DNA from 3 places in the Paenibacillus sp. FSL M8-0228 genome. Region 2 is predicted to be linked to each of the others. Evidence: a T-box and tRNA genes for the amino acid it is inferred to sense, from the RefSeq annotation. Region 2 holds a T-box; the other regions hold tRNA genes.
The links. The T-box of region 2 lies ahead of tyrS (tyrosine--tRNA ligase). A T-box ahead of a tRNA ligase gene usually reads a tRNA of that ligase, here a tRNA-Tyr.
Positions count from the first base shown of each region.

Region 1 (4,256 bases), 3.2 Mb from region 2:
GTTGGAAATCATTCGAAGAGTGCAAAGGCAGAAGGGAGCTTGACTGCGAGACCTACAAGTCGAGCAGGGACGAAAGTCGGGCTTAGTGATCCGGTGGTACCGCATGGAAGGGCCATCGCTCAACGGATAAAAGCTACCCTGGGGATAACAGGCTTATCTCCCCCAAGAGTCCACATCGACGGGGAGGTTTGGCACCTCGATGTCGGCTCATCGCATCCTGGGGCTGAAGTAGGTCCCAAGGGTTGGGCTGTTCGCCCATTAAAGCGGTACGCGAGCTGGGTTCAGAACGTCGTGAGACAGTTCGGTCCCTATCTGTCGTGGGCGTAGGAAATTTGAGAGGAGCTGTCCTTAGTACGAGAGGACCGGGATGGACGTACCGCTGGTGTACCAGTTGTTCCGCCAGGAGCACCGCTGGGTAGCTATGTACGGAAGGGATAAGCGCTGAAAGCATCTAAGCGTGAAGCCCCCCTCAAGATGAGATTTCCCAGTATGTAAGACCCCTTGAAGACGACGAGGTAGATAGGTTGGGGGTGGAAGTGCAGTAATGCATGGAGCTGACCAATACTAATCGGTCGAGGGCTTATCCTAAAGATAAAGCGCAATGAGTTTCGGATCCAGTTTTCAGGGTGTAACCTTGAAGGTATGTACAAGTGACATACGACAAGCGCATGGCTATTCATTCACACAATAAGTGATGAACCGAATAACCTTACGGAAGAATTTGCGTAGCAAATTCATGTTTGGTGGCGATAGCGGAGGGGTTCCACACGTACCCATCCCGAACACGACCGTTAAGCCCTCCAGCGCCGATGGTACTTGGACCGCAGGGTCCTGGGAGAGTAGGACGTCGCCAAGCGATATCCTTTAGAGGATGATAAATTTTTACATGTTAGGGCCTTTAGCTCAGCTGGTTAGAGCGCACCCCTGATAAGGGTGAGGTCGGTGGTTCGAGTCCACTAAGGCCCACCACTTCTAGAATAACAAAAAGATTGGGGCCATAGCTCAGCTGGGAGAGCGCCTGCCTTGCACGCAGGAGGTCAGCGGTTCGATCCCGCTTGGCTCCACCAATATTCCCTGATAGCTCAGTTGGTAGAGCACTCGACTGTTAATCGAGTTGTCACAGGTTCGAGTCCTGTTCGGGGAGCCATATTTTGAATATTTCTGACTTTTATATATTAAGGTGGCGGCGTAGCTCAGCTGGCTAGAGCGTACGGTTCATACCCGTGAGGTCGGGGGTTCGATCCCCTCTGCCGCTACTCGGAGAGATACCCAAGTGGCTATAAGGGGACCCTCTGCTAAGGGGTTAGACTGCGAAAGTGGTGCGAGGGTTCGAATCCCTCTCTCTCCGCCATAAATTTATTGAGACCAGAACTTATTTTGCAAGGCCCGTTGGTCAAGGGGTTAAGACACCTCCCTTTCACGGAGGTAACAGGGGTTCGAATCCCCTACGGGTCATAATATGGAGGCTTAGCTCAGCTGGGAGAGCATCTGCCTTACAAGCAGAGGGTCGGGGGTTCGATCCCCTCAGCCTCCACCATAAGAAAAATTGAGAAATGCTTTTTAATGTCGCGGGGTGGAGCAGTTCGGTAGCTCGTCGGGCTCATAACCCGAAGGTCGTAGGTTCAAATCCTGCCCCCGCAATTAATTTCCTATTGGAAATGCCTCTGGAACTGTGGTGTAGAGGCCTAACATGCCTGCCTGTCACGCAGGAGATCGCGGGTTCGAATCCCGTCAGTTCCGCCATTTTAGCTTCATATATAATTGGCATATATAGTGCGGATTATATGATGTAGTAATAAAATTTAATATGGCTCGGTAGCTCAGTCGGTAGAGCAGAGGACTGAAAATCCTCGTGTCGGCGGTTCGATTCCGTCCCGAGCCACCTTTCAAGTGGGAAATGAGTAATGTGCCGGTGTAGCTCAACTGGTAGAGCAACTGACTTGTAATCAGTAGGTTGGGGGTTCAAGTCCTCTCGCCGGCACCATTTTGGAGGATTAGCGAAGTGGCCAAACGCATCAGACTGTAAATCTGCTCCCTTACGGGTTCGGTGGTTCGAATCCATCATCCTCCACCAGTCTTTTCATAATCATATGGCGGTCGTGGCGAAGTGGTTAACGCACCGGACTGTGACTCCGGCATTCGTGGGTTCAAGCCCCATCGGCCGCCCTTTATTCTTAATTTATTGGGGATTAGCCAAGCGGTAAGGCAACGGACTTTGACTCCGTCATGCATAGGTTCAAATCCTATATCCCCAGCCATTAAGAGCCATTAGCTCAGTTGGTAGAGCACCTGACTTTTAATCAGGGTGTCGAAGGTTCGAGTCCTTCATGGCTCACCATTTATAATTATTTTGCGGTCGTGGCGGAATTGGCAGACGCGCACGGTTCAGGTCCGTGTGGGCTAACCCCCCGTGGAGGTTCGAGTCCTCTCGACCGCACCATATTTTGCGGACGTGGCTCAGCGGTAGAGCATCGCCTTGCCAAGGCGAGGGTCGCGGGTTCGATTCCCGTCGTCCGCTCCATTATCCATACGGCGCCATAGCCAAGTGGTAAGGCAAAGCTCTGCAAAAGCTTCATCCCCAGTTCAAATCTGGGTGGCGCCTTGACTACTCATTATGGAATTTAATATGCGCCCTTAGCTCAGCTGGATAGAGCGTTTGACTACGAATCAAAAGGCCGGGAGTTCGAATCTCTCAGGGCGCGCCATTTCTTAAAAAAATGTATAATGTCGGGATGTAGCTCAGCTTGGTAGAGCACCTGGTTTGGGACCAGGGGGTCGCATGTTCAAATCGTGTCATCCCGATACTGTTTTGCGGGTGTAGTTCAATGGTAGAACTCCAGCCTTCCAAGCTGGTAGCGTGGGTTCGATTCCCATCACCCGCTTTTTGCTATAGCGGATTCTTGTTGCCTCAGTGGTGACACCTTATAAATAAAGAGAGCCTGTCTGGGGACAGAGCTCTCTCTTTTTTTGTATTTATCCTCATGTAATCCACAATGTGTTGATTATCCATAATCTTCGGTATCGGTGTATATCGTTCTGATCATGCAACTGGTATACACCGATAACCGATCTAGTGGACAGTTTTTACACGGGAATGGTCAGCTGGATGGAGGTTCCCTCGTCTGGAGCAGAGGTTATGCTCATAAATCCCCCTACCCCTCTAGCTCGTTCTTCCATACTGAACAATCCAACTCCCTCTCCTTGGGACTTTCCAGAGAATCCAATGCCTTTATCCCGAATGGTCACTTGTATCATTTCATTTTGATCCTCAACGTCGACATATGCCTCTGCTACATCTGCGTATTTGGCTACATTCGTTAATGCCTCTTGTACAATCCGATAAATTGCAATTTCCTTGCGAATATCAACCCGTTTACGTAGATTGCATTGAAAATGCACCTCAATCCCGTAATGAGAACAGAAGTTTTCAATATAGGTTCTTATGGCTGGGACGACACCCAGATCATCCAGAACTGAGGGACGAAGTTCCCACGCTAGACCACGAACATCTTTGATGATGTCGGTCACCTGCGAACGGAGATTCTCCAGAGTAGCACTAGGTTGTTCGGCAAGTTGGCTATCCAATTGGATAATAAGTGAAAATAAGCTTTGCCCTATCCCATCATGCAGCTCTCTTGAAAAGCGTTTACGTTCTTCTTCCTGTATTTGCATGACTTGTGTCATCATAGACTGAAGTTCAGCTTCTACTCTCTTCAGTTTAGTGACCTCATTGCGGATCGCTAAGTACTGATAGGGTTTACCTTCCTCGTCCATAAACGGAACGATCGTAGTATTCACCCAGTAGTAGCTGTTATCTTTAGCACGATTACGTATTTCTCCTTGCCATACCTCACCTGAACGGATCGTAGTCCACAGGTTTTTCATGAAGGCGGGGGTATGATAGCCTGAATTAATGAGACGATGATCCTGACCGATCAGCTCTTCACGACTGTATTGCGAAATCTCACAGAACTTGTCGTTTACGTACTGAATAATACCTCGATGATCGGTCAAAGCAACGATGGAAGACGTATCTAGAGCAAATTTCAGATTGGATAATTGGTGGAGTGAGTTACGCAGCGCATGAAGAAAAGGGGATTCTGGTATATAAATTTCCAGATCATTCAGCAGTTTATCGGTTGATTCACCAAAGGCATGCTGCAGTAAAGGGTTAGAAGGTTCATTCATAATGGAGCAGCCCCTTTTTTAGTGCAAATTTGACTAGCTCAGGTCGTGTTTTCAAGTTAAGCTTCTCC
Region 1 covers NZ_JBBOXA010000001.1:403,399-407,654, forward strand. Annotated here, with positions in the region: rRNA gene MKY98_RS01715 (23S ribosomal RNA) at 1-588, shown strand, start outside; rRNA gene rrf (5S ribosomal RNA) at 740-856, shown strand; tRNA gene MKY98_RS01725 (tRNA-Ile) at 893-969, shown strand; tRNA gene MKY98_RS01730 (tRNA-Ala) at 992-1,067, shown strand; tRNA gene MKY98_RS01735 (tRNA-Asn) at 1,072-1,147, shown strand; tRNA gene MKY98_RS01740 (tRNA-Met) at 1,183-1,256, shown strand; tRNA gene MKY98_RS01745 (tRNA-Ser) at 1,260-1,351, shown strand; tRNA gene MKY98_RS01750 (tRNA-Glu) at 1,384-1,455, shown strand; tRNA gene MKY98_RS01755 (tRNA-Val) at 1,462-1,537, shown strand; tRNA gene MKY98_RS01760 (tRNA-Met) at 1,568-1,641, shown strand; tRNA gene MKY98_RS01765 (tRNA-Asp) at 1,667-1,743, shown strand; tRNA gene MKY98_RS01770 (tRNA-Phe) at 1,810-1,882, shown strand; tRNA gene MKY98_RS01775 (tRNA-Thr) at 1,909-1,984, shown strand; tRNA gene MKY98_RS01780 (tRNA-Tyr) at 1,989-2,074, shown strand; tRNA gene MKY98_RS01785 (tRNA-His) at 2,094-2,166, shown strand; tRNA gene MKY98_RS01790 (tRNA-Gln) at 2,184-2,258, shown strand; tRNA gene MKY98_RS01795 (tRNA-Lys) at 2,263-2,338, shown strand; tRNA gene MKY98_RS01800 (tRNA-Leu) at 2,353-2,440, shown strand; tRNA gene MKY98_RS01805 (tRNA-Gly) at 2,447-2,521, shown strand; tRNA gene MKY98_RS01810 (tRNA-Cys) at 2,532-2,602, shown strand; tRNA gene MKY98_RS01815 (tRNA-Arg) at 2,629-2,705, shown strand; tRNA gene MKY98_RS01820 (tRNA-Pro) at 2,729-2,802, shown strand; tRNA gene MKY98_RS01825 (tRNA-Gly) at 2,812-2,882, shown strand; gene MKY98_RS01830 (PAS domain-containing sensor histidine kinase) at 3,085-4,188, opposite strand; gene MKY98_RS01835 (response regulator) at 4,181-4,256, opposite strand, start outside.
Region 1: it has a tRNA-Tyr gene. The T-box ahead of tyrS (tyrosine--tRNA ligase) is inferred to sense a tRNA for this amino acid. The anticodon was not compared.

Region 2 (4,256 bases):
CAGAGAAGTTATTCTTATTTTCTGCAATTTGACGCATAGATTTGTATACGCTCTTATCAATGGTGGTGTACACCATATAACCGCCTGTGCGAAGCTGCTGTTCAGCTTCTTTGAGCAAATCATTATCGTCCTTGGTTTTGGCATCTGCACTGGCATTAGCTGCTTGACCCGGATTGGTGACAGACATGAGTGCCTGCGCAGCTTGTCGTTCTGTTTCTATCATAAGATATGGATAGGTGTTATAAGCCTTAACAGTACGTGGTGCGAGAGATTTTTTGATATCAAAAGCCATCGCTTCATCATACTGTGCTTTATTGATTTTGTTCTCCTCCAGCATTCGACTGAGCACCAGGTGCTGGCGGTTGATGGCTCTTTTAAAGCCAGCTTCATTAAACTCACCCTTACCGTTGTAAGCAGAATAGGAAGAAGGAAGCTGTGGCAAACCTGCCAGATAGGCAGCCTGGGCTATATTAAGCTCGTTCAGATCATTCTCATTAAAGATACCTTTGGCCGCTGCTTTAATGCCAAAGACGTTGTAACCGCTTGAACCGTTACCAAAAGGTACTTTATTAAGATAGGCCGTAATAATTTGTTGCTTGCTTAGGAAGCGCTCAAGGCGCAGAGACAGCAAAATTTCTTTGACCTTGCGATCATCCGTGCGATCGAGATTTAAAAAGACACGACGCGCAAGCTGCTGGGTGAGGGTACTACCCCCGGTTTGTACGGATTCATGCAGCGCCTTTTGCTTCACAGCACGCAGTGTTCCCGATAGATCGACACCTTTATGCTCGTAAAAATGATTATCTTCAATGGCAATGACTGCGTCAATGACGAGTTGTGGAATCTCCTTAAACGTGACAGGTCTTCGATCTTCTTCTGTCCGGAGTTGTCCGATGGGAGAGCCATCATTGAAATAAGCGAAGCCTGTAATTGCATTCTTATCTACTTCCTGTAGGATCATGGATCTGGAACGCACGGGTTCGCTTTTTACAATAGAAGCAACATAGCCGGCGGCCGCCCCTCCTGCAAATAGTGCCCCCATAAAACCGATGATGACGACCCACTTTATGACACGGCCGAGCCTTCGCATGGTTGTCCGCAAGCGGGAAGGCTTTGGCTCTGATACATTGTTTTTTTCTTCAACCATTAAGTCTTCCTCCTTTATAACAGCCATTATTATAGCATAAAATTACAAAATGAACCCATATGCTAAAAAGCCTGTCTTTTGGTGTCGTTGACTACATAAAAGCAGTGTGTTATAAATAGGTCAAAGTAAATATCGTGAAAAGCAGAGAAAGACTTCAGTAGAAGGCGGATTCACGTTGTACAGAGAGCCGATGGGTGGTGTGAATCGGTAGCGTCCCTCCTTTGAATTACCGTCTGGAGCTGTCTGGATGAATGGAAAGCTTTTGCAGGTTTGCGAAGCACCATAGTAATCCAGTACCGGGTGTAGGCCCGTTATAGGAATGAAGTGAAAGAAATGTCTGTCTTTGACATGCGTTTCTTTAATTAGGGTGGTAACGCGAGTAGCTCCTTCTCGTCCCTTGGGATGAAAGGGGCTTTTTGGTTTGTCTAATATGTAATATTTTGGATGAAAAATAGGGGGTATACAGGATGAAGTGGGAAGAATTGAAGCCGGAGCAACAGGTAGAGGTAGAACGACAGCTAGAGGTGATACAGCGGGGTGTAGCGGAAATTGTACCGGAGGATGAGCTGAAGCGTAAGGTGATCAAATCGGTCGTTAGCGGCGAGCCGCTCAAAATTAAGCTGGGCCTTGATCCATCTGCTCCCGACATTCACATCGGACATACGGTTGTTATGCACAAACTGCGCCAGTTCCAGGAATTAGGCCATCAAGTACAACTGATTATCGGAGATTTTACAGGCAGAATTGGTGATCCGACAGGTAAATCGGAGACTCGTAAGCAACTGACTGAGGAAGATGTACAGCGCAATGCCCAAACATACAAGGAACAAATTTTTAAAATTCTCGATCCTGAAAAAACAAAGGTATTTTACAATTCCGAATGGTTAGGGCCAATGTCTTTTGCTGATGTAGTAACCCTGTCGGCCAAAGTAACGGTTGCCCGTATGTTGGAACGGGATGATTTTACAAAAAGGTACCAAAACGGATTGCCGATCAGCATCCATGAGTTCTTTTACCCGCTGATGCAGGGCATGGATTCCGTGGCTCTCCAAAGCGATATTGAATTAGGGGGAACGGATCAGAAGTTTAATCTTCTGATGGGTAGAACCCTGCAAAAAGAATACGGAGTTGAGCCACAGGCTACTATTACTTTACCATTGCTTGAAGGGCTGGATGGAGTTCAGAAGATGAGTAAAAGCTTGGGGAACTACATTGGTGTTGATGAGGAGCCGAACGAAATATACGGAAAATCCATGTCCGTTCCTGATGAGCTGATGCTGAAATATTTTGAGCTTGCAACGGATATCAACAACGAGGAGTTGGCAGAGCTGGCGAAAGGTGTTAAGGACGGCTCAGTGCATCCACGTGATGCCAAAATGAAGCTGGCTGGAACGTTAGTGCGCATGTACCATGGTGAAGAAGCAGAGGAAGCAGCGAAGCAGCATTTTGTGACCGTATTCCAGCAGCGCGCGCTGCCTGACGATATTGAAGAGTTCACCTTGACGGCTGATCAGTTAGAAGAAGGTGGCATTCGTGTGATCCAGTTGCTGACTCATCTGGGCTTTGCAGCATCTAACGGTGAAGCCAAGCGCAGTATTCAGCAGGGTTCGGTCAAAATTAACGAAGAGAAATGGACCGATGTGAACGAAGCATACACGCCGAAGGAAGGCGACATTGTGCAGGTAGGTAAACGGAAATTTGCTAAAATCAAGCTTGGATAATGAAAATATATTCAAAAGCAGCGCTGAGATTGTCTCGATCTCAGCGTTGCTTTTTTATTTCTGCCAAGTGAAAAGTCATGGTAAACTTAGCACAAATAATCAAACATGTAGGTGAAGAGTTATACATAATGAAAACGTGGGTTGCACAATTTGGGTGTAGGATCGATAATCAGAACAATTACGAGTGTGGGGAAGGATTATATGGACTATTTTAAACGAATTCAGTGTGCGATTGAGTTTATTGAATTGAATCTCCGGGAGGATCTAAAAATTGCCGATATTGCTTCACAGGCATGCTTTTCAGCTTTTCATTTCCAGCGGGTTTTTCAGGCCATTTCGGGTTTTACGGTTCAACAGTATATAAGAAGGAGAAGATTGTCCGAGGCGGCTGAACAGCTAAAACAATCCAATCAAAAAGTGTTGGACATTGCTATTGAGTTTCAGTACAACTCGCAAGAAGCCTTTACCCGCGCTTTTGAAAAGAATTTTGGGATCACCCCTGGGAAATATCGTAACAGTGATATTGAGCTTCCTGGACAAAGCAAAATTAATTTTCTGGATTATCAAAAAAATACGAAGGGGGATTTGGATGTGAACAAGCCAGTGATATTGCAGCTCGAAACGACCAAAATTATAGGGTATGAATATAAAACAAATCTGAATAATGAGCAGCACTATAAAGAAATTCCAGGATTTTATGGGCACTTTGGAGCCAATGAATATTTTATGTGTATCCCGAACAAGATCGCACCGGGAATGTCATATGGGGTTGCCTGTCGATTTGAAGACAATGGTGCATTTTCATTTGTGGTGGGCGAGGCAGTTGAAAAAGAGTCAAATGAACTGGCAGAGGGTTTCATATATATGGAGATTCCAGCAGGGAAGTATGCTGAGTTTGACGCTTCGGGTTCAGATGGACGGGTTCAGAATATACGAGACTTTATCTATGGCACATGGCTTCCTAATTCTAATTTTGAACGGAGGGAGGGACCAGATTTTGAAATTACGGACGTGATGAATTCCTCCTATCCAGATCATTTGAGCATGAAAGTATACATCCCCATTGAATAAAACTCTCAGGCTCGATCATAAGGAATATAAAAAAAGCACCCGAATAAATTCGGGTGCTTTTTGGTGCTAATGCAGGGATTAGCGGTTGTAGAATTCGACGATTTGTTTTTCATCGATATCTTGGGACAATTCGCCACGCTCAGGCAAACGAATGAATTTACCTTCCAGAGCTGCGTCATTGTACTCCAAGTAAGCTACCAAGTGGTTGCGGTTTTCCAAAGCTTCTTTGATGGAAGACAGGGAACGACTTCTTTCACGAAGACCGATCACGTCGCCAGGGCTTACTTGGTAAGAAGCGATGTCAACTTTTTTACCGT
Region 2 covers NZ_JBBOXA010000001.1:3,606,132-3,610,387, reverse strand. Annotated here, with positions in the region: gene MKY98_RS16080 (penicillin-binding protein 1A) at 1-1,147, opposite strand, end outside; T-box leader at 1,283-1,548, shown strand; gene tyrS (tyrosine--tRNA ligase) at 1,615-2,868, shown strand; gene MKY98_RS16070 (AraC family transcriptional regulator) at 3,070-3,939, shown strand; gene rpsD (30S ribosomal protein S4) at 4,018-4,256, opposite strand, start outside.

Region 3 (4,256 bases), 1.1 Mb from region 2:
GTTGCAGACCAAGTTCAGTGTCCCCATTAGATTTTTTTGTTCACTAGTAAACAAAATTATATTAACACAATTGATATTGATAATCAATATCAATTGTGTTAAATGTGGCGCAATTTTGGAGGCGCTTTTCATGGGTTTGTTGTCATTGTCATAGGCCTCATGCTGTGTTTTGACTAGGGCACGTCCCGGAAATGGTTTTGAATACCGCTGATCAATCCTGCTTTGCGGGGGTTGAACAATGGAACCAATTCGGCAGCATCCGGATGGATCTGGTAACCGAAGCCAAGTCCAATACCGTTGCCTATGAACGTCATGGTACACCTGCCACAGACTGGGGTCGCTACCGTAAAAAGAGGACGAAGGTGGTGCTTGGCCGAGCTGTTTTAAAGCCGTATCGCCGCGTTTGAGTACGCTATCGTGAGCATGTATGGCAATGAATAATCCGTCAGTTACCTGTGGTGGATATGTTATGGGGCCAAAGAGTAACCAAAAACTGTGGTTATTGCTGGTGAATCCGAACAGGCGATGCTCCATTCTAGCCAGCACCGATCTAACACTGGAGGCGACCTAGATCATCGAACTTTATACCGCCCGGTTCAAAAACAAATGTACCTTCTGGGCGCTAAAGCAATCCATCGGCGGATTCAGCTACCACTTTTGTAGCAAATCCATTCCGAAGCTCAACCGGTATTTGAAAAAGGATCGGGTTCACCCTCTGGAGTTGTTGGAAGAGGAGAAAGCGTAACGGGACATCCGCCTAACTGTAAAGATGAGAATGGTAAACGATAACCGAAATGGATCCCTACGGAGCTTAAATAAAAGGAACCAAGAAAAGAGCCGAAATCTTGCTTCAGGAAGCCAGGAAGAATTATCATATGGAAGGACAAGCACTCGCGGTTGAAAACGAAGATATGCTGTAAGAGTAAAAGCGGCTACTCTATCCGGTAATCTGCCACTGGTGGACACGTTCTATGAGCTTCTGATTCGTATGAAGGAATAACAGGAATCCTATCGCTTATCTTCTGACAATTCTTATTGTCTTGAATACCTGGAGTATATTTATGTATATTTATGTAGATGTATTAGGGGTAAGCATGAAAGAAGTTCAGGAATGGTTAGGCCACAGCGATTATGCAACAACGGCAAATATTTATTCGCATCTGGAATACAACTCAAAGGTGTCTTCAACTCAAGCAATGAGTGGGGTACTAAAGCTCAAATAAAAAAAAGCTCACTAGAGAATGTCTCTAATGAACTCTTTTAGTTAATACCGGCGAGAGGACTCGAACCTCCACGGTTTCCCACTCGATTTTGAGTCGAGCGCGTCTGCCATTCCGCCACGCCGGCGTATTCAATTATGGAGGCGCCACCCAGATTTGAACTGGGGAATAAAGCTTTTGCAGAGCTTTGCCTTACCACTTGGCTATGGCGCCAGAGTATAACAAAGCGGACGACGGGAATCGAACCCGCGACCCTCGCCTTGGCAAGGCGATGCTCTACCGCTGAGCCACGTCCGCATAAAGATGGCTGGGGATATAGGATTTGAACCTATGCATGACGGAGTCAAAGTCCGTTGCCTTACCGCTTGGCTAATCCCCAATAAGTAAAGGGCGGCCGATGGGGCTTGAACCCACGAATGCCGGAGTCACAGTCCGGTGCGTTAACCACTTCGCCACGACCGCCGCAAGTAATGAATAATTGGCAGGGGCAGCAGGAATTGAACCCACACCAACGGTTTTGGAGACCGTTGTTCTACCTTTAAACTATGCCCCTATAAAACTGGTGGAGGATGATGGATTCGAACCACCGAACCCGTAAGGGAGCAGATTTACAGTCTGATGCGTTTGGCCACTTCGCTAATCCTCCAAAAATGGTGCCGGCGAGAGGACTTGAACCCCCAACCTACTGATTACAAGTCAGTTGCTCTACCAGTTGAGCTACACCGGCACATAAAATATTCAATTAAAAGTGGCTCGGGACGGAATCGAACCGCCGACACGAGGATTTTCAGTCCTCTGCTCTACCGACTGAGCTACCGAGCCTTAGAATAAGGCTCTTCATTACACGTTATAATACTAATGGCGGAACTGACGGGATTCGAACCCGCGATCTCCTGCGTGACAGGCAGGCATGTTAGGCCTCTACACCACAGTTCCATAATAATTTTTAATTGGTTGCGGGGGCAGGATTTGAACCTGCGACCTTCGGGTTATGAGCCCGACGAGCTACCGAACTGCTCCACCCCGCGACAATAATAAATATAAAATTTTCAAATGGTGGAGGCTGAGGGGCTCGAACCCCCGACCCTCTGCTTGTAAGGCAGATGCTCTCCCAGCTGAGCTAAGCCTCCACACCGAAACACTTTTCATATTATACCATAATAAACTTTTTATTGCAAGTTTTTTTATGATATTTTTATGACCCGTAGGGGATTCGAACCCCTGTTACCTCCGTGAAAGGGAGGTGTCTTAACCCCTTGACCAACGGGCCATACAATAAAATAATTATGGCGGAGAGAGAGGGATTCGAACCCTCGAGACGCTTTTGGCGCCTACACGATTTCCAATCGTGCTCCTTCGGCCAACTCGGACACCTCTCCATATGGCTCCCCGAACAGGACTCGAACCTGTGACAACTCGATTAACAGTCGAGTGCTCTACCAACTGAGCTATCAGGGAATATTAAGCATTTGTTTCAAGGTTACACCCTGAAAACTGGATCCGAAACTCATTTGCGTTTTATTTTTAGGATAAGCCCTCGACCGATTAGTATTGGTCAGCTCCATGCATTACTGCACTTCCACCCCCAACCTATCTACCTCGTCGTCTTCAAGGGGTCTTACATACTGGGAAATCTCATCTTGAGGGGGGCTTCACGCTTAGATGCTTTCAGCGCTTATCCCTTCCGTACATAGCTACCCAGCGGTGCTCCTGGCGGAACAACTGGTACACCAGCGGTACGTCCATCCCGGTCCTCTCGTACTAAGGACAGCTCCTCTCAAATTTCCTACGCCCACGACAGATAGGGACCGAACTGTCTCACGACGTTCTGAACCCAGCTCGCGTACCGCTTTAATGGGCGAACAGCCCAACCCTTGGGACCTACTTCAGCCCCAGGATGCGATGAGCCGACATCGAGGTGCCAAACCTCCCCGTCGATGTGGACTCTTGGGGGAGATAAGCCTGTTATCCCCAGGGTAGCTTTTATCCGTTGAGCGATGGCCCTTCCATGCGGTACCACCGGATCACTAAGCCCGACTTTCGTCCCTGCTCGACTTGTAGGTCTCGCAGTCAAGCTCCCTTCTGCCTTTGCACTCTTCGAATGATTTCCAACCATTCTGAGGGAACCTTGGGGCGCCTCCGTTACTCTTTAGGAGGCGACCGCCCCAGTCAAACTGCCCACCTGACACTGTCCTCGCACCGGATTACGGTACCAAGTTAGAACCTAGATACGATCAGGGTGGTATCCCAAGGATGCCTCCCCTCAAGCTGGCGCTCAAGGCTCAACGGCTCCCACCTATCCTGTACAGATCGTACCCAAATTCAATATCAAGCTGCAGTAAAGCTCCATGGGGTCTTTCCGTCTTGTCGCGGGTAACCTGCATCTTCACAGGTATTAAAATTTCACCGGATCTCTCGTTGAGACAGCGCCCAAGTCGTTACGCCATTCGTGCGGGTCAGAATTTACCTGACAAGGAATTTCGCTACCTTAGGACCGTTATAGTTACGGCCGCCGTTTACTGGGGCTTCGGTTCATAGCTTCGCTCTTGCGAGCTTACCACTCCCCTTAACCTTCCAGCACCGGGCAGGCGTCAGCCCGTATACTTCGCCTTGCGGCTTCGCACAGACCTGTGTTTTTGCTAAACAGTCGCTTGGGCCTTTTCACTGCGGCCCCCTCGGGCTATTCACCCTACCGAGGCACCCCTTCTCCCGAAGTTACGGGGTCATTTTGCCGAGTTCCTTAACGAGAGTTCTTCCGCGCGCCTTAGAATTCTCTTCTCGCCTACCTGTGTCGGTTTGCGGTACGGGCACCTTCTCCTGGCTAGAGGCTTTTCTTGGCAGTCTGAGATCATGACCTTCGCTACTACAATTTTCGCTCCCCATCACAGCCCAGCCTTAACGATGTGCGGATTTGCCTACACACCAGCCTCACTGCTTAGACGGACATCCATCCGTCCGCGTCACTACCCTACTGCGTCACCCCATCGCTCATAACGGATTACGGTGGTACAGGAATTTCGACCTGTTGTCCTTCGA
Region 3 covers NZ_JBBOXA010000001.1:4,745,052-4,749,307, forward strand. Annotated here, with positions in the region: gene MKY98_RS21485 (hypothetical protein) at 192-407, shown strand; gene MKY98_RS21490 (hypothetical protein) at 1,095-1,223, shown strand; tRNA gene MKY98_RS21495 (tRNA-Leu) at 1,269-1,347, opposite strand; tRNA gene MKY98_RS21500 (tRNA-Cys) at 1,359-1,433, opposite strand; tRNA gene MKY98_RS21505 (tRNA-Gly) at 1,446-1,517, opposite strand; tRNA gene MKY98_RS21510 (tRNA-Gln) at 1,525-1,599, opposite strand; tRNA gene MKY98_RS21515 (tRNA-His) at 1,610-1,682, opposite strand; tRNA gene MKY98_RS21520 (tRNA-Trp) at 1,700-1,773, opposite strand; tRNA gene MKY98_RS21525 (tRNA-Tyr) at 1,781-1,866, opposite strand; tRNA gene MKY98_RS21530 (tRNA-Thr) at 1,872-1,947, opposite strand; tRNA gene MKY98_RS21535 (tRNA-Phe) at 1,970-2,042, opposite strand; tRNA gene MKY98_RS21540 (tRNA-Asp) at 2,080-2,156, opposite strand; tRNA gene MKY98_RS21545 (tRNA-Met) at 2,172-2,248, opposite strand; tRNA gene MKY98_RS21550 (tRNA-Val) at 2,275-2,350, opposite strand; tRNA gene MKY98_RS21555 (tRNA-Glu) at 2,419-2,490, opposite strand; tRNA gene MKY98_RS21560 (tRNA-Ser) at 2,508-2,599, opposite strand; tRNA gene MKY98_RS21565 (tRNA-Asn) at 2,603-2,678, opposite strand; rRNA gene MKY98_RS21570 (23S ribosomal RNA) at 2,746-4,256, opposite strand, start outside.
Region 3: it has a tRNA-Tyr gene. The T-box ahead of tyrS (tyrosine--tRNA ligase) is inferred to sense a tRNA for this amino acid. The anticodon was not compared.